DNA from 2 places in the Flavobacterium flavipigmentatum genome. Region 1 is predicted to be linked to the other one. Evidence: riboswitches for the same ligand, from Rfam matches in the RefSeq annotation. Region 1 holds a riboswitch; the other holds the start of a gene.
The links. A riboswitch is a leader RNA that binds a small molecule or an ion and turns the genes downstream of it on or off. The one in region 1 is predicted to bind S-adenosylmethionine.
Positions count from the first base shown of each region.

Region 1 (10,151 bases):
TACCGTTGGAAAAATCAGGTTTTTATTGATACTTTTTAAGTTTTTTGCCACTGCATCCAAATTAGTTTGCTTTCCTTTAAAATCAAATTGATCAGAAGGTTTCAGATCGGCATCAAACTGATAGGACTGAATTTCGAATTTCTCCTGTAGCGCAGGATTTGAAACCAATTTTTGATACAATTCATTGACTTTTTTATCCGATTTTAAAGCTACAATCGAACTCGAGTTATCGACCGCAATTGCCAGAGGTGTTTTGGTAATCTCCAGCTTATTTTTGGTCATTATGGGGTTTATGAGCAAAACCAATAAGGCAAAAATCGCTGCAAAACGTAAAAAAGCCAAAAACACATTCACTTTTGAATGGTTTTTGACTTTAAAAAAATATTGAAAATACGACAAACCACCCGCTATTACTATAGAAAGTAATAATAATAAAATCGTGTTTGTAGTCATATATATTTTGTAATTGGAAGATTTAACAATTCAAAGATCCCAAAAAAAACCTTTGAACCTTTGCAACTCAGAACCCCAAGAATTTTAGGTAAGCATTCCTCCGCAAACATTTAGAACCTGTCCTGTAATGTAAGCACTCATATCTGAGGCTAAGAATAAACATGCATTTGCTACATCTTCAGTAGTTCCGCCACGTTTCAAAGGAATTCCTTCTCTCCAGCCTTTTACTACATCTTCTCCTAGTTTAGCCGTCATTTCTGTTTCGATAAAACCTGGTGCGATCGCGTTGCAGCGAATGTTACGCGAACCCAATTCTAAAGCTACCGATTTGGTAAAACCAATGGCGCCCGCTTTTGAAGCTGCATAGTTCGTCTGACCCGCATTTCCAGATACTCCAACAACAGAACTAATATTAATGATAGAACCAGAACGTTGCTTTAAAAAAGTCTTCTGAATCGCTTTTGTCATATTAAAAACCGATTTTAAATTCACATCAATAACCTGATCAAAATCTGCTTCAGACATGCGCATCAACAAATTATCCTTTGTAATTCCGGCATTATTTATCAAGATATCTACAGTACCAAAATCAGCCAAAACGGCCTCTACAAAAGTCTGTGCTTCATTAAAATCGGCAGCATTCGACTGGTATCCTTTTGCTTTTACTCCCAAACCATTCAATTCTGCTTCTAGAGCCTGCGCAGATTCTACAGATGAGCTGTATGTAAATGCCACATTGGCACCATGTTTAGCAAAAACTTCAGCAATTCCTTTCCCAATTCCACGACTAGCGCCTGTAATAATGGCAACTTTTCCTTCTAGTAATTTCATATTCAAAATTAATTTTTATTTTTATTTAGTAGCTATTCCTGCTATCCGCTTCAATCTTTTATGTTTTTAAAGAAAAAACACAAAAGGATTTCCACTTCTATCAGGGCTATGAATGACTTGTCAAATATAGAACAATTCCCTTTTTAAAAAAATAGCAATTACAATAACCTTTAAACAATACTTTTTAAACCTTAAAGATTTTCTCTACCCATTTGTCCCAAAAAGTACTATAAATGGCAATCATAGTAAATATAAACAAAAATAAAATATACCACGCATTGCCCACCAAATCAATAAAACCTAATTTTCCACCAGCAAAATTAAGCAACAATAAAACTTGTGCTCCATAAGGTAAAATTCCTTGTACCAAACACGAAAAAATATCCATAATTGTTGCGGTTTTTTTTGCGTTTAACTCATATTCATCATTAATTTCTTTGGCAATTCCGCCTGTAATCACGATCGAAACTGTATTATTAGCGATCGCCAAATTGGTCAAACCTACCAAAGTTCCTATTCCAACCTGAGCGCTTCTTTTGTTTTTGATCCGTTTTTTTATCTGGTGCAAGATAAAATCAATTCCGCCCGCTTTATCCACCATAGCCGCCAATCCGCCAGAAAGCATTGAAAGAATAAAAATATCGGTCATACTAGTAAAACCTTCGTATACTTTTTGTGCAAAAACCAAAAGTGTAAACTGATGGTTAAAAAAACCAATTATTCCCGCCAGCAAAGTCCCAATAATCAAGGTTGAAAATACATTCACGCCAAACAAAGCCAAAACAATTACTAAAACATAAGGTACAATGGTAATCCAGTTAAAAGCATTTTTCGGAATTTCAACTGCTTGAATTTCAGAATTAAAACCTAAATAAAACAAAACTGCAATCGTAATTATCGAAGCTGGCAAAGCAATAAACAAATTGATTTTGAATTTATCTTTGAGTTCACAACCCAAAGATTGCGTTGCTGCAATCGTAGTATCCGAAATCATCGAGAGATTATCGCCCAACATAGCACCGCCTAACAAAGAACCACAAATAAGCGGTAACGAACTTCCGCTGGCATTAGCCAAACTAACAGCAATGGGTCCTAAAGCCACAATTGCTCCCACCGAAGTTCCTGTCGCGGTGGATAAAAAAGCTGAGATCAAAAAAATTCCTAAAGGAAAATAAGCCGCATCAATGGTATTGATTCCGAGATTCACGACCGCATCTACTCCTCCCATAGCTTTACTTACCACTGCAAAAGCTCCTGCAAGCAAATAAATAATACACATAGTCATGATTTTACTTTCGCCACAACCTGCAATCAGGGTATCTACTTTTTCGTCTGTAGAAGATTTAAAAAGTACAAAAGCAACAATAATCCCAATCAGAACGGCAACTGGGGATGGAAATGCATAAAAGTCATTGAGGGCAATTCCGACTCCTAAAAAGGTAAAAATAAAAACAAATAAAGGAATTAAAGCTACTGCATTTCCTTTTTTCTTACTGAGTTTTGTCATAAAGTAAATTATAAAATGAAACATTTACAACGACAAGCAAATCCAGAATAATAATGTGAAAAACAACATTTTTTCCAAAGGATTTGGCTTATCGTTTTAGCACCTTGCTTGTTGTTGCAGGTTGCTATCTCTTTGCGAGATTCGTGATAACGGGTGCAAAAATAGTAATTATTTTATCATATAAAACATAATTATACCATTTCTATAGAATTTATTCAAAATTAACATTTTATAAATCAAAAAAGCAGCTCATGTGAGCTGCCTTTTCTTTCCAAAAACGTATTTAAAAAAAGTTTTACATATACTGTATCGTTACAAAATAAATAACTAGCATTGCGACTCCAATAAATAGTAATCTATAAAGTGACGATTGAAACTCTTTTGTTCCATTAAGCTTATCTTCTTTTCTTAGTTTTATCATGCTTAAAATTACTATTGGAGTTATCAGAATCAAACCGAGATACAAAAAGGATGTACTGTATTTACGATATATCAAACCCAAAACTTGACATGAAATAAGTACGAGAGTAATGCTAATTGATGGTATGTATTTTTTCATCATGTTTGTAAAATTTAATAATTATGCTACTTGTATAATACTTATTTTCTTATTTCATTTTGTTACGCAACCTAATGCCCTATTGATATTCTACTATGTATTTAAAAAAGCAGCTCAAATTGAGCTGCTTTTTCTTTCCAAAAACGTATTCTAAAAAAATCTTTATAATTGATACGTTGTTATTCTAAAATTAGAGGATGCGCTTGTAATCGTCCAAATTGTATTAGAAAAAGTTATTCTAAAAGTTTCTTTCTTTATATACAATCCAGAAGCATTCATAAATTCGTCATCAAGACCTTTTAGGAAGGCTGGCGCAGGTATTAGTGCTACACCATTATCCCATGAATCGTGATTTAGAATAATCGTTTTATTAACTGCATCTTCAGTTGTAGTGAAATTATGGTAAACACTTGGTCTTCCTCCATTGAAACGATATTCTATATAATTTCCGAACGCAGAATTAAAATAGATTTGCACTCTGGCAATTTTTTGATTGGCTGGCAATGTTGCGTTAGCCTGATCTAACAAGTTTTTACAATATTGAGAAGTTGTTGGTGCTGTATACAAATTTGCAGCAATATAACTCAATACCATTTGTGGTTTTCCATCTAAAAATGTTTTGTAATCATCTGTTAAAACTAGAGGTGAATTACTATATTTTATAGTAGCTGTTACTCCCCCAGTTCCAGTGGCAGTAAGACTTCCATCTGCATCATTATAAACAAAAGTTGTTAATTTTTGACCTGCAACAACTATAGCCGGACTCACCACAATACCTGTTGGGGTGTATCCAACTCCAAAACTCAAAACTTCAGAAGAACCTGCAGCAATAGAATTTGATACTGCAAATCGGGTTGCTCTAGAAAATGCAAAATCATATTTTTTTACTGCCGTACCATCATTGGTTTCCAATAATCTAAAAAGCGGGCGAGTACTGGCTCCTACTACATTTTGTTCTGTCACTAAGTTTTTAGGTAAATCAACCCAATCCTGAGCAGTTGCTTTTACAAAACGAACTTCTTTAACCAATCTATTACTTTTGAAAAGGATATCTCCATTTTCTTGACCATAATACAAAAACTGAAAATCACCCAGATATCCTCTTCCTCTTAAAGCTGTAGTTGGAAAACTATTAGAATCTGATAAAAGATGTATTCTATTATAGGTGGTAAATAGCAAACTAACCGTACTTCCTAAAACAACATCATAATCACTCTCGTATGTTGCCGTATCGTTGTTAAAATCAGAAGCCATTTGTACTTTTCCGTTGGCAGAAAACTTAAACAGGTGTGTAAACCCTCCTAGCTGAGTATCATCTGTAAAATAAACTGCTTTCCATCCAAACTCAGAAGATAGCAATGCGGTATTTAATTCACTTTTTTGCTCATTTAGGCGTTCTGCGGGTGTCTTATCAAATTTTTGTTCCGCCGATGTATCGCTTGTACAAGCACTAAATAAATGTAGCGCCAGAAAAACAATCATGGCGTACTTTAATATATTTTTAGGTTTCATAATAGTATTATTTTAAATTAAAATGACGGCTTAATTATTAACAACATTGGTCGTGTTTTTCTCTGCTGCATCTCTTAGTGCATAGAAATCAATATTAAAAGCATCTTTATAATACTGTACTACCATAGCTTCTTTTTGCTGTAATTTGGCTCTACCGTTTGCATCGGTAATACTTGCAAGAATAGCCGCATACTCTGCTTTTGAACTTGTTAGTATTGTAGAAGCAGTTTCTGCAAAATCTTCAATAATATTATTTCTGGCATAATTGGTTATAAAACCTAAATTTCTAGATGTTTGAAGCACTTCTAAATGCCAGGTCCCTGTATAATCTCCAGGTGTTATTTTTTGCCATGCCTGCTCATCAAAAGGTTTGTTTTGATTTAAAATGTGCACATATTCGTGTTGAATGGTATGCACAAATTCAGTTACGTTCTCACGATCTTTTTTGTTCAGATAATCCACTTCAAATAGTGTGATTCTTTGTCCTGAATCTGCAATTCCTAAGGTTCTAGTACCGTTTGAATTGGAATTTACTCCTCCAACCAAAACAATTTCTCTTGGTGCTACTTTTTTTACAAAATCAGCGCCACCAACAGTCGTGTAACTATCCAACCAAATTTGCTTTACCACTTCTAATGCAGGTTGCACTTTATCAACCATTGGAGGAAACAAAAATCTATTGTTATCTACTGTATTTTGATTCCATTTATATTGTGCATTAATATTGTAAGGATTAAGATAATTGGTAGTGATCCAATTGTCTAAAGCATTTTTTTGAGGTTGCGAATAATCCAGCTGGCTATCACCAGGTTGATCCTCGTGTGCGCAAGCTACAAAAGTTAAAACCCCTGCAACTAGCAATATCACTTTATATTGTTTTAATATTTTCATGTTTTTAAAATTTTAGTTAAAATTTATCTAGGATTTTTTTCTATTCCATAATTTGATGCGCTTAGAGGTACTTGCAAAGCTCTACGCTTATCATCCTTAACCAAGGTATTTGTTGGCAGACCAAAAGTTGCATGATCCACCACAATATTAAAACGTTTTACATCTAACCATCTTAATCCTTCATGAACAAAATCTCTTCTTCTGGCTTCAGCAATAGCTTTTACATAAGAAGTCTGCAAAGGTGTCATAGTGTAGTAAGGTGTAAACTCATTAGCAATTACGGGATACAATGTCGTTATTCTTGCTTCAGTTAATTTATCTGTAGCCGCATTATAACCACTAGTTCTTGTTCCTAAAAAGTATTCTAATTCGGTATTGGCTTCTGTAATTCTACCTTTCATTACAAGTGCTTCAATGCGATTTAGATAAAACTCATCATTAGATAGAAGTACCACTCCAGCGTATGGAATTCCGATGTTTGCCGTTAAATTGGTGTATTTAAAATATTCTTCAAACTTTGGCGTAAATAATGTTCTACTACTATTATAGCTGTAGAAATCAAATAACCATGTTTTGTTGAATGGATTTGTTTGTACTCTAAAAATTTCCGTTTGTTTTTCATCTGACAAATAAAAATTACTACCACTTGCAGATCTTCCGATAAGTGTATTTGGAGAAGCAACTAATAAGTTAGCGGCGTATGACGATTTTGCATATTCGATAAATTGAATATCTGGTGCTAAACTTGACAAAGTAAGGTAATCTTTTAATTTTCCAACAGGCTTAGAACCGAGACCTTCTGAAACTTCTAACACTTTATCCCAATCTCCTTTTACCAAATAGAAACGACTGGCAAAGGCTTTTGCTGCATCTTTATTAAAGTGGAATTTCGGTTCTTTATAATTGTTTGTTACATAAGGTAAACCTTCTTCTAAGTCTTTTTGAATAAAGTCAAAAACTTCTTTTACGCTATTTCTCTTATAATTTTTTAATAATTGAGTTTCTGGTTCCGTTACATAAGGCACTCCCAGATCCGTTTCGGCAGTAGCCGGATTGTAACGATTTGACCAAAAAGTAACCAGCATAAAATGAGCATAGGCTCTTGCCAACAAAGCCTCACCCTTTTGAGGGTTTAAGTTTGCCGGATTACCTAATTGCTCAATTGATTTTAAAGCCTGATTGGCATGAGCAATAGCTCTGTAGCAACCGTCCCAGTAATTGGCTTCAGAATCAACATTGGTTTCATCATGCATCTCCCAGTTATAACTTTGTCTGTTTTTGACACTCACAGAACCTAGCTCACCATCTCCTACATTATCCGACATCGTTTCTGCAAAATCCATGTAAGATGCCTGTGGGTATGCATTTACCAATAGTTCGGATATTTTCTCAGGTGTGTCAATTTGTGTTCTGTTATCCGGTACTTCCGACAAAAACTCATCGCAACTACTAATACTAAGAATTAGTAATGAAGCAAAGGCTATTTTTATATTTTTTATATTTTTTTTCATAATCAACGACTATTAGAATGAAAGATTTATAGAAAAACTGTATTGTGTTGTAATTGGAAAAGCAACACCACCCGTATTACGGAACTCAGGATCTTGACCGTTTAGTTTTTTATCAGAATAAATTAACCACGGATTAACTGCAGAACCTTTTAATGTAAAGTTACTTACCCCAATTTTTTTCTTAAAATCATTTGGAAACTCCCAGCTTAAAGATACATTTTTCAATCTTACGAAATCTCCATCTGCAATTCTTACATCTGAGAAATTGTATGTGTTATATGCACGTCCTAATGTATTTGCACCACCATAATTTGTTAGTAATCTTTTGTCAGCAATAACAGGAACATCAGTAAATTCTTCATCTCCCGGGTTAATCCAACGGTTTGTAAAATCTTTTGTAAATACTGTTAAATCATCATATTGACTACTGTAAGCAGGATTTAAACGCACTTTATTTCCACCTGATCCTACTACAAATACGTATAAAGACCAGCTCTTGTAAGTAAAGGTATTTGCTAAACCAATCGATTTATTTGGCTCGATAGATCCTTCGTATTTTAAATAATCGGTAACTTTTTCTGTATCTTGAAAATTAGCTCCTGTAACATTATCTGTTTCACCATTTTGCATTATAAAAGTTGGTAAACCTTGATTATTCAAACCTGTAAACTGATAAGAATAAATTGAATTTCTCGGATGACCAATAGCGTTTCCACCGTTACCATCAACCAAATCAAATGCTGAAGGCTGATTCTCTAATTTTGTAATTTCTTGGTTAAAAACCGAAAAATTAAGTGTACTAGACCATTTAAAGTTATTTGTTACAACGTTTTGAGTTGTAAAACCAACTTCAAGACCTTTAGTCTCCATATTAGCATTATTTCCTTGTTTGATTTTTTGTCCTCCAATTCCAGAAGTCACTACATAATCAACCAAATCAAAGGCTTTACGGCTGTAAACGTCTGTTGTAAATTGTACTCTATTATTAAACATGCCTAAATCCAGACCAATATTCGTTTCAAATTGCTTTTCCCAAGTAAGATCACCATTTTGCAATTGATCAATATCTATACCTGTTTCTCTGTCGGAAATACCTAAACGATCTGTAATAAAGCTTTTGTAAATCGCTAATGAATTTGTAGCAGGTCCCGCAGTAGCTGTTAATCCATAAGAACCTCTTAATGCTAAATTGTTTATAGACTCAACATTTTTCATAAATTGCTCTTCGGTAACATTCCATTTACCACTAAAAGTATAAGTCGGCAACCATCTGCCTGATCCACTATTTCCTTGTCTGTTTGATCCATCATAACGACCTGTAATAGATCCTGTATAACGGCGATCATACGTATATCCTACTTTTCCAAAGAAACCAACAGTTCTTTCTCTTTCTGCATTAAAAGCAAAATATGAATTTCCTTCGTTGATAATTTTTTCAATAATTTTAGGATCCGTAAATGCTGTAAGTCCTCTATCATACTGAATTCCAGCAGCAGTAAAGTTATCGCTATTTCTGTCTAAAGAACGTAATTCTGTACCAAAGAAGCCTTCTACCTCGTGTTTATCATTGAAAGTATTTCTGTAATTAACACTATTTCTAATATTATAAGAAGTCAATTCGTTTGTAAATTTTCTTAAAAATCCTCCGTTAGGTAATACTGAAATTGGCTGAGCAGTTAGATCTTCAGGATCTTTGTACAAAAAGATATTTGCATTTCTAACAGTGGTATTTACTCCCTCTACACCATATTCTGTACCTGCTTTATAAGCTCCTACTACATTAGAGTTTTCATAAATTTTATGCTCTCTTGAAGTATTAGCATAACGCGCAGATCCCGTTAGATTATACGTTAAATGTTTATTGATTTTATAATCTAAATCCATTTGAAAACGAATATCTTTTACTTTAATTTCTAAAACATTATTTTGTAATTCATTAATAATGTTCATCGGAGCCCAGTTGTTTCTGTAGTATTCTAAATTACCATTTTCGTCATAAGGTCTTAATGTTCTACTGGTACTTAACACGTAATTGAATGGGTTGATATCAAAATCTCTAGTTACATTTCCAAACACAACATCTTGTTGACTTTCATAACTTCCCGGAGCTCCTTGATCTCTTACAGACGCTAAAGTAGATAAAGTAATATTCAATTTATCATTTACATAAAAAGTTCCTTTTATGTTTGATGATAATTGTTTTACGTTGTCAGCAATAGTCCATCCCGGATCGGTATAATATCCTAAAGAGGCATAAAAAGTATTATTTTTTCCACCACCCGAAAAACTCAATGAATGATTTTGTGTCATAGAGGGTCTAAATAAAACCTTAAACCAATCTGTATTAGCCAATTCGTACTTTCTTAAAAAATTATTTCTACTAACTGGATCATTATTTACCAAATAACTGTCTGTTTCTGGAACATAAGTATTGATTGCTTTACTCAAAATGTTGTAAACTCCACCATATCGTCCTTGAAGAGTTGATGGTACATCAAGAAAGCCTTTTTGTTCCATTTCTTTTAAAATACTCATTGATTCTTGAGAATTTAAAATATCATACTGTGTATAACTTGGCACTGTTCTTACTGTGTTTTCTACACTATAAGTAACTTTTAGAGGAGAATCTCTACGGCCTTGTTTGGTGGTTACAACTACAACACCATTTAATGATCGTGAACCATAAATAGAAGTTGCCGATGCATCTTTAAGAATTTCGATACTTTGAATATCGTTTGAATTTAATCCAGCAACAGAAGAACTTAATAAAGTCTCTGAGTTACCTGAAGCCAAATCAGCAAATGAAATGTTGATGATATCTTCTTGTACAACACCATCAATAACCCATAATGGTTTTGTATCTCCAAAGATAGAAGAAGATCCACGA
Region 1 is NZ_CP087133.1:2,908,738-2,918,888, reverse strand. Features, by position in the region: gene LNP22_RS12690 (hypothetical protein) at 1-453, opposite strand, end outside; gene fabG (3-oxoacyl-[acyl-carrier-protein] reductase) at 538-1,284, opposite strand; gene LNP22_RS12680 (Na+/H+ antiporter NhaC family protein) at 1,469-2,791, opposite strand; SAM-I-IV-variant riboswitch at 2,850-2,946, opposite strand; gene LNP22_RS12675 (DUF4302 domain-containing protein) at 3,513-4,862, opposite strand; gene LNP22_RS12670 (zinc-binding metallopeptidase) at 4,893-5,753, opposite strand; gene LNP22_RS12665 (RagB/SusD family nutrient uptake outer membrane protein) at 5,777-7,264, opposite strand; gene LNP22_RS12660 (SusC/RagA family TonB-linked outer membrane protein) at 7,277-10,151, opposite strand, start outside.

Region 2 (10,151 bases), 1.3 Mb from region 1:
AAGCCATAACTTAACGTATTGGCTACTTTATTAGAAGAAATCAAATCAAAACTGCTCTCGATAAGCGGAATATAATTCTCAACAAAGGGAGCACTTGCCGTGTTGTCTATCGCAATTAGATTTTCTAAATGATGCTGATTGGCATATTCAATAATATCGTTTATGGTGTAAGCAGCGCCTTCTTTCTGAATGTCATTTTTCCAGTCTGAAGTTACGCCGTTTTTATTTAAAAGCAATTTTTTAGAATTGGCAATAGCAAAAACATTCAGCTTAATATCTTTTCGTTTTTCAATCGCCGAAGCTGATTCTAATATCTGATTGATTAAAGTTCCACCAACCAAACCGTGGCCAAAAATAGCAATATTGATTTTTTTAGAAACTCCAAAAATCTCTCCGTGAATGACGTTTAAAGCCTTATTCAGTTCTGATTTTTTAACTACCAAACTCACGTTTTTACCCGTAACGGTGTTGTTAAACAATATCGGAATAATTTTATTTTTGATTAAAGCCGTGTAAGGTTTGTGAAAAGTACTTAGATCCTGACCGATAATAGAAATCACCGAAACATTATCGGTTACCGTAATTTGATTGACATCTTTTGAATAAAAATCATTTTCGAACTCTTTTTCGAGTTCCACCATAGCCGTTGTTGCCTGGTCTGTGGCAACCACCAAGCCAATTCCTCTTTCTGAAGAACCTTGAGAAATGATACTCACACTAATATTATGATCGCCCATTACCTTAAAAATTCGGGCATCAACTCCCGCTTTTCCTAATAATCCTCGTCCTTCCAGGTTTACCAAAGAAACATTCTCTAGAACTGAAAGCGTTTTAATTCCTTCTTTTGAAGAATCTGAAGTGATTAAAGTACCTCGGTTTTCATGATTAAACGTATTTAAGATACGAAGCGGAATGTTTTTTTCTAATAAAGGAATGATCGTTTTGGCATGCAAAATCGTCGCTCCAAAATTGGCCAGCTCATTGGCTTCATTAAATGATAAAAATTCAATTTTTTTAGCATCGGCTACTAAATCTGGATTTGCGGTATAAATTCCGTCAACGTGCGTAAAATTCTGAAGCTCTTCGGCATTTAAGTAATTAGCAATTAGCGAAGCGGTATAATTACTGCCGTTTCTACCCAAAGTGGTGGTATCATTATTATTGTTTGAACCAATAAAACCGGTTACGACATTGACAGTTGAACCTTTGTGTTCTTTAAAATAATTGATAACATTCTTCTTCGAAAGCTGTTCTAAAGGTTGCGCATCACCAAATTTTGAATCTGTTTTTAGCAATTCTCTTGAATCTGCAAAATTGGCCTGAACTCCCTTTTCGATCAAAATAGCAGTCAATAATTTGGCAGAAAGTAATTCTCCTTTAGACAAAATCTGATCTTTAATTTTGTTACTGTAATCACCAATCAAACTTACGCCTTCAAAAAGTTTATCCAAAATAGTAAACTCCTCAGACAAATCAACGTGCTGAAAATCTGCGGTCTGATACTCTTTAAAGCTTTCTAATAAGGGTTTATAATCTCCGTTTTTAGCTGCAACCTTTAAAATATATTCTAGTTCATCTGTAGCGTTTCCTCGTGCCGAAACGACAACCGCAATTTGTTCGCCTTGGTTTACTTTATCCAAAATAATCGAAACGACTTTTTTTAATCCTTCTCCGTTTGATAACGATTTGCCTCCAAATTTTAATATTTTCATTTTATTCTTCTATTGTTTCTGCCTTAAAAACTGTGGCAAGTAAATGATCTAATTGTTTGTACTCTATTAAAAAAGCGTCATGCCCGTGCACAGAATCTATTTCGCTGTAAAAAACATTGTCTTTAAACTTCTTTAATTCATTATAAGTGTCCAGATTTTCTTTTGGTATAAAAAACAAATCCGAATTGATTGCGATGATATGAATAGAAGCTTCTGTTTTGCCGACTAAAGTTTCCAAGTCACCGCCATTTCTAGTAATATCAATAGTTTTTAGCAATTGGTTCATCAATTTATAAGACGATAATTGATATCTCTTTTGTAATTTTTCGCCATGATGTGCCAGCCAGCTTTCTATGTTAAATATCTTGAGATTGTCGTTTATCGTTCTCTTAAATTTTTCTTTGAATGATTCGGGGGAACGGTAACACAACATAGCGTGAATCCTCGCATCTTCGACAGGTTTTGATGAATTATTGAGAATTTGTTCTTGTAAATAACAGTTGGCTATCATCCAGTCTGTCGATTTCCAATCGGTTGCAATAGGTATCAAATGTTGGGTACAATTGGGTGCTAAGGCCAACATCTCCCATGCAATTCCTCCCCCAACAGAACCTCCAATGATGGCAAATGTCTTCTGGATATGCAGCGCTTTAATTCCCTCTAAGAAAATTCTAGCAATGTCTCTGGTGGTAAAATCTTGATACTTTTCGATGATAAAAGAATCATTACCGTTACCCGGAACGTTAAATGCTAGGATGGTGTATTTATTAATATCAATTGTTTTTCCTAGACCAATTAAATCACTCCACCAGCCATTTTCTCCCGTAACCTGAGCATTTCCAGTCAAAGCATGATTGACCAGAATAACGGGTGCAGTATGCAAAGTCAAGCCAAAAAGTGAATAACTTAAAGGTAACGAATGATATAAAACACCACTTTCTGTAGTGAAATTTTGTATGTTGATAAGGTTTTGTATATTTTCCAATTTCAAATCTGTTGTATTATTGATTTGTATGTGGAAATATTAGAAAGAAAGTCTAGAGTATATTACTAGAAAAATTCTTGTTGTTATCTTTCCACGTTTGGGCGTGGTAGAATGCAGCACCTTCTTCGCTTTAACGAAGGGTTGCTAAGGATTCATCGGGTCTAATCCCTCGTCCTTTCTTTATAACATTTCAATACGTTTCTGAACTTAAAGGCACAAATTAACTACTAATTTCTTAAACAAACAAATTTATCTCAAGAGATTCTCTTGTTTACTACTTATTATTTTACTGTAAAATTATGGCATACAAAAATTTACCGAACAAAATGCCCAGTAAATTCAGGTAGGTATAACCCTATTTTAAAATACTCTTTAATTTAAATAAAAAGTGTTTCATTTTCTTTCGAATACATCAAAAAAAGTAATGAATTTGGTGCTTTCTTTTGGTTCTGAGTATCCTCAGAAGCGGTTAATCCAAATCTTGGATGAACCAATTCATTTGTTAATGGCGTTAAACTATTTCTTTTTGCCCTTAATCTCCTGAGAGCAGAAAATGTTCTTGTTAAGTAGTTTATTGTTTTCATAATTATGCTAGTTTATGATGTTTATAAATGTGCTATTTTTATATTAAGTTCAGTATTACTGTATTTTTTTTGTTTTGACAAATTGATAAAATAAAAAAACCCTTTTGGATTGAGATACCAAAAGGGTTTAAGTTGTTACAACTTATATACTTTCGAATATCAATAGATAACTATACAAATAGGTGCGACATTGACCATCTTGTATATCTGGAAATTATTCATCTGCGATTTATATTTTATTTTAAAAAATTCTTGCATTGTTTTAAATTTAAAAAGCCCCCCATTTGTTTTTTGAGAGGCTTTGCTATAGTATATTGTTTTTTACAATTTTAACCACAAAACGTCCCAACGGTTTTATCCGAAATGGCATAACACATCTTATCGACAATTAAATTCATCTTAGTAGTTTTTGGGTTTAACAAATATGCGAATATTATTTTATTTATACAAATGAAAATCAATAAATTAATCAGAAAAAACGATAAAAACTTACAATTTTTCAATATTAAACATCTTACAAAAAAATTGTTCAAAAAAAACAGCGTAAAAACTTACAAGATTGCCTTTTACAAACAGAACAATGTTTATTTTAGGCTTTAATATACCGTATCTATTAAATAAATTCTTAAAAAAAACCACCTTTAGCAAAACTCACATTACTAAAGGCAATTTTTCAAACAAAAAACAAAAAACTAATTTTTCTTAAGACCGTATTGAGATTCTGTAACGCTGGCAAAAACGTTTTTTAAATCCTCTATCAAATCTTCGATATCTTCGATCCCTACAGAAAGTCGAATCAAATCTTTTGAAACGCCTGTCTCTAATTGCTCCTCATCAGACAATTGTTGATGCGTGGTACTTGCGGGATGAATAATGAGTGATTTGGTATCGCCAATATTGGCCAAAAGAGAGAATAATTGGGTTTCATCTGCTACTTTTTTGGCCGCTTCAAAACCACCTTTCAAACCAAAAGTTATAATTCCGCTTTGACCTTCTGGTAAATATTCCTGCGCTAAATCATAATATTTACTCGATTTTAAACCTGGATAATTTACCCAGACAACTTCTTCCTGTTTTTCTAACCAGGTCGCCAAAGCCAGCGCATTTTCGCTGTGTTTTTTGATTCGGATGGGTAATGTTTCTAATCCCTGAATGATTTGAAAAGCATTAAACGGACTCAAAGCTGATCCAAAATCTCTCAATCCTTCGATTCTAGCTTTAGCAATAAACGCTGCATTTCCTAAAGCTTCATGGTACACCAACCCGTGATATCCTGCGGAAGGTGTTGTAAATTCCGGGAATTTTCCGTTGGACCAATCAAAAGTTCCGGCGTCAACGATCACACCTCCTAGAGAAGTTCCGTTTCCTGAAATATATTTGGTAAGAGAATGAATCACGATGTTGGCTCCGTGCTCAATCGGATTTAATAAATAGGGCGTGGCTACTGTATTATCAACGATCAAAGGAACCTTGAAGTTTTTGGCTTGCGCCGAAATGGCTTTCACATCTAAAACATCCAATTTTGGATTCCCCAACGATTCAATAAAAAAAGCTCGGGTATTTTCTTGGGCTGCTTTTGTAAAATTTTCTGGTTTTGAAGGATCTACAAAGGTTGTCGTAATTCCTAATCGAGGCAAAGTTACCTTTAATAGATTATAGGTTCCGCCATACAGACTATTTGATGCTACGATATGATCGCCCGCTTTTAGCAAAGTCAGAAAAGTAGTCGAAATAGCGGCGGCTCCAGATGCTGTAACTACCGCTCCGATTCCGCCTTCTAGGGCTGCCAATCGTTGTTCGAGGACATCATTTGTAGGATTATTTAATCGTGTGTAAATAAATCCCGCCTCGGCCAGACCAAATAAATTGGCCGCATGCTCTGAATTATTAAAAACGTACGATGACGTTTGGTAGATAGGAACTGCTCGTGTTCCTCCATTTTTAGTAACATCGTGTCCTGCATGTAATGCGTTTGTTGCAAATTTTTGTGTGCTCATGATTTCTTGGTTTTTTGATAAGATTAATAATTTGATGCGTATTGATACATTTTTTTTAGACAAAAAACATTTCATTATCAGATAAATACATTTGCAAATGCAATGAATTCAGTTCATCCGAATACAGTACTCCTTTAAGTATATTTAGTTTTATAGTCTGACTTCTAACGGCACTGATTACTTTTTTTGATGTCAGTATTTTTATGATTCTAAAGAATGTTTTCATGATTTTTAATTTTAATTAATGGAAATTAAAAAGCCCTTTCGGATGGCTTACCAAAAGGGCTTATAGTTGAACTATAACAAAGATTACTCTTTCACTTTTGGCAATAGCAAATTGGGATGCACATCGACATCTTACAACACATCATCATTTTTTTTACTATAGAATTATTCATTTTCTTAATTTTTATTTTTGATCGTAAGTAATGGACTTCCATTAAAATTTTACTAACTCAAAACTTATATGATTTAAACTCTTTTTCAATTTAAATCAAAAAAAAACCTCCGCAATTGGCAGAGGTCTTATTGTTATTTTTAGATTTAAGTACTAAACAATAGCGAGCTCTGCGGTAGTTTCCGACATCATACAGCACATATTTTTAATAATCAAATTCATTTTCTAATTTGTTTTGTTTGGCAAATTTGAGAACTTTTTTTCACACCACCAAACAAAAAGCAAAATAATTTCTATTATCCTATCAAATTAGTATGATATGTTAAATTTATGTTTATAAAATTAAAAAAAGCAGAACTTTAATTTGCAAATCAAAATGGTTTTATACCTTTGCACTCGAATACAGAGGAAAAATTTGAACTGATTGCAACCTCTTCATAATGAAAGGTTTCATTATGAATGCTGAAAGATTTAGATTTCAGTAGTAAAAAATGCTAAAGCAGAAACTCTCCTTTAGCCTTACTACCCACCTGTATTCCCTCAAATTAATTTTAATTTAATAAATTATTATGGCTTATTTATTTACGTCAGAATCTGTTAGTGAAGGGCATCCAGACAAAGTTGCAGATCAAATTTCGGATGCATTAATTGACAACTTTTTGGCATTTGATGCTGACTCAAAAGTAGCTTGTGAAACTTTGGTTACCACTGGTCAAGTAATTTTGGCAGGAGAAGTAAAATCAAATACGTATCTTGATGTGCAGCAAATCGCTCGTGATGTAATTCGTAAAATCGGTTACACCAAAAGCGAATATATGTTTGAAGCAAATTCTTGTGGAATCTTGTCTGCAATTCACGAACAATCAGCAGATATTAATCAAGGTGTTGACAGAGCTAAGCCAGAAGAGCAAGGTGCGGGTGATCAAGGAATGATGTTTGGTTACGCTACTAATGAAACCGAAAATTTTATGCCGCTTGCGCTTGATTTATCACATAAATTATTGCAGGAACTGGCTATTTTAAGACGTGAAAACAAAGAGATTACCTATTTACGTCCTGATGCAAAATCACAAGTAACTTTAGAATATAGCGACGACAACAAACCAACTCGTATTGATGCGATTGTAATTTCGACTCAGCATGATGATTTTGATGAAGAAGCGACCATGTTGGCAAAAATTAAAAAGGATATCATCGAAATTTTGATTCCTAGAATCATTGCAAAAAATCCAACTCACGCTCATTTATTCAATGATAAAATCAACTACCACATCAACCCAACAGGAAAATTCGTTATCGGAGGACCTCACGGAGATACTGGTTTAACAGGAAGAAAAATTATTGTGGATACTTATGGAGGAAAAGGTGCTCACGGTGGTGGTGCTTTTTCAGGAAAAGATCCAAGTAAGGTAGATAGAAGTGCTGCGTATGCAACACGTCATATCGCTAAAAACTTAGTGGCTGCCGGTGTTGCTGAGGAAATCTTGGTGCAGGTTTCTTATGCTATTGGAGTTGCAGAACCAATGGGTATTTTTATTGATACTTACGGAACTTCTAAAGTAAATTTGACTAACGGTGAAATCGCTAAAAAAGTAGAAGCAATATTTGATATGCGTCCTTACTTTATCGAACAACGCTTGAAATTAAGAAACCCTATTTACAGCGAAACTGCTGCTTACGGACACATGGGACGCAAACCAGAAACCGTAACTAAAACTTTTTCTGCTCCTGGAGGAAACGAAAAAACAGTTATTGTAGAGTTGTTTACATGGGAAAAACTTGATTTTGTTGACCAAGTAAAAACTGCTTTTGGATTGTAAATTCATCTACAATATACCTAACAAAAAGGCTTTCTACACGTGTAGAAAGCCTTTTTTATTTTGATCAAAACAGCTGATTTAAAATTATTTCAATCTGTTTTTTTGTGTTTTCACGAAAGTAAAAATGCACACAAAACTGATTTTTTCTTACTTTAACATCTTGCAAGTTCTATCGCTCCAATTTTACGTTAGGCAATGTTTTAGGGCGATTGGCATCATTTGATAAAATCCAACCTGTGCGGTACATCCACTCAGTCATTTTGTGCAATTTTTTATAATCAATATTCTCAGACTCATCCATTGGAGTATGGTATTGACTATGCAAGACACTGGTAAAAAACACAGACGGAATGCCTTTACGCGCATAAGGCAAATGATCCGAACGAAAGTAAAAATACTCTGGATGCTCTGGTTTATCCCAAAGTTTGTCGAGATCAAATTTTGGCCCTTCATCGTTTGCTTTTTTAGCAATAGCCACCAAATCCGAAGAGTTTTCATGAGGAGAACTAGAACCTAACAAAGCCGCTTGATTGACATCATTTCTTCCAATCATATCACCATTTAAAACCGCTACAATAGAGGCCTCCGGCACTGTTGGATGAGCTGCATACCATCTTGAACCTAACAAACCTCGCTCTTCAGAACCGTGAAAAACAAATAATGCACTTCTTTTTCCTGGTTGTATTTTATAGGCCCTTGCAATAGCCAACATGGCAACGCAAGTACTGGCATTGTCATCAGCTCCATTATAAATAGAATCCTGACCGTATTTTTGTCTCACACCATCGTGATCCTGATGGCCACTAAAAAGCACATTTTCACTTTTCAATTTGGCATCTGTTCCGTCAATTCGCCCCACCACATTTACCGATGGATATTTATAAGTTTCTGTAAACACTTCTGTTGAAAGAAGTTCTTTTGTGTTTTTTAGAAATTCTAACTGATCTTTATGTAACCAAAAAACGGGCATTGTAACAGCCACTTTATCACGAAAACCTTCGATACCGTAAATACCTCTTGTCATTTGAGGCTCTACCTGAGACCAGCTTTGTTCTGCTAAATCATCTGTAATAAAGATTAATGCTGCCGCTCCTTTTTTTACCAAAAGGTCATAATATTTAGTTCTTACAAGTCCCGGATAACGTCTGTCAAAAAGCGAAATATCATCTGCTATACCCTCTTTAGATGCTAATAAAACAACTGCTTTTCCGCTAACATCTGTCTTTTCGATTTCTTCTTTTGTTGCGGCACCTAAATACAATAACGAAGCTTCAACTTTTGTATTGGTCGCTTCGGCAACCAAAACTTCGCTCCATAATTTATATTCTTTTTTACCAATTTTAAATTTTGTATTAGGCGAAACCTGATGTCTGTACAAATCAAAAAATTGGAAATAAGTTCCGTCATCACCTGCGGGAGCCATTCCTGCTTCTTTTGCTTTATTGGCTAACCACATCGAAACCTTTAATTCGTCTAATGTTCCCGCTTCGCGACCGTTAAAATGATCACCTGCCATTTGATACATATCGGTTTTAAGATCTTTTTCTGTAATGGCAGCAACCAGAGGCTTTTTGATTCCTTGCGCAGCAACAATACCTGCACTAAGCAGTAATCCTAAAATTATTTTATTTTTCATGTTTTGAAATTTAGTTCTTCAAACTTAACAATTAATACAGAAATACTTGCTTCAATTCTTCCTTTTTATACCGATTTAGAATTGAATTTCAATTAAAAAAAAAAAACACTATAAAAAAAGAAACCCGAAAAGTTGCTACACTTATCGGGTTTTGTATTTACTTTCTCAGATCTCTTAGTACGTTCCGTTTTGCATTTTATTTAAGACTTCTTTTAATTCTGCTGCTGTTTCTTCTTCGATTTTTGTCGAATATTTTACTGCTTGTTTTTGAGTTGCAATGGCTTTTTCTTTTTGACCCTCTTTGTAATACAACTGTGCCAGAGTGTCTAAATAGTACGCATTATTTTTACTGATAATCAAACTATATTCTGACCATGTAATCGCATTTTTAAGAAAGTCTACGTTTTCAGAATTTTTTACTACAGACCATGCAGCATCGTTACAGGCATTAGAACAATACTCTTTAAAAGCCTTCCAGCCACCATAATATCCTTCAGAACTTTCTTCTACACTATCGTACATTTTATCTAGTTGTTCTAATGCATTTGATTTCTCAGGCGACAAATAAGTATTAAAAAAAGAATCAAACTCTTTTAAATAACGAGCATCAATGTCACCCGATGGAGATGTCGATTTTAAATAATCAAAATAATATTTATACGAATCGTAGTTTCCTTTACCACTGGAAATGAGTTTTTTGTAAACTGAAATTACTTTTTCTTCACTGAAATTTCCTTTTGCGGCTCCGCCATCAATACTCAAATAATTACTCTGAGACAATGCATTAGGAATCTCAGAACTTATATTCCCGATTAAATGCACTTCATTTTCTGTAGCATTAAATGTTGCTCTTTCTGTCTCAATTGCGTCGGCATGTTTTATGACATAATCAATTGCAAGAAAATCTGTGTCATTTAGTGTTTTTTCTTCATTAAAAAACTGCTTTGTAAAACCTACGTTTTTAATTTCTCTTAAGATCGTTTCGACAAGATACATATTCGGTTTTGCATCTTTTTGATG
Region 2 is NZ_CP087133.1:1,584,463-1,594,613, reverse strand. Features, by position in the region: gene thrA (bifunctional aspartate kinase/homoserine dehydrogenase I) at 1-1,712, opposite strand, end outside; gene LNP22_RS07285 (alpha/beta fold hydrolase) at 1,714-2,697, opposite strand; SAM riboswitch class I at 2,778-2,886, opposite strand; gene LNP22_RS07280 (hypothetical protein) at 3,075-3,281, opposite strand; gene LNP22_RS07275 (O-acetylhomoserine aminocarboxypropyltransferase/cysteine synthase family protein) at 3,974-5,278, opposite strand; gene LNP22_RS07270 (hypothetical protein) at 5,334-5,504, opposite strand; gene metK (methionine adenosyltransferase) at 6,245-7,495, shown strand; gene LNP22_RS07260 (M28 family metallopeptidase) at 7,665-9,131, opposite strand; gene LNP22_RS07255 (hypothetical protein) at 9,306-10,151, opposite strand, start outside.
Region 2: it holds a riboswitch for S-adenosylmethionine, as region 1 does, so the genes downstream of both, LNP22_RS07285 (alpha/beta fold hydrolase) here and LNP22_RS12680 (Na+/H+ antiporter NhaC family protein) in region 1, are expected to answer to the same signal.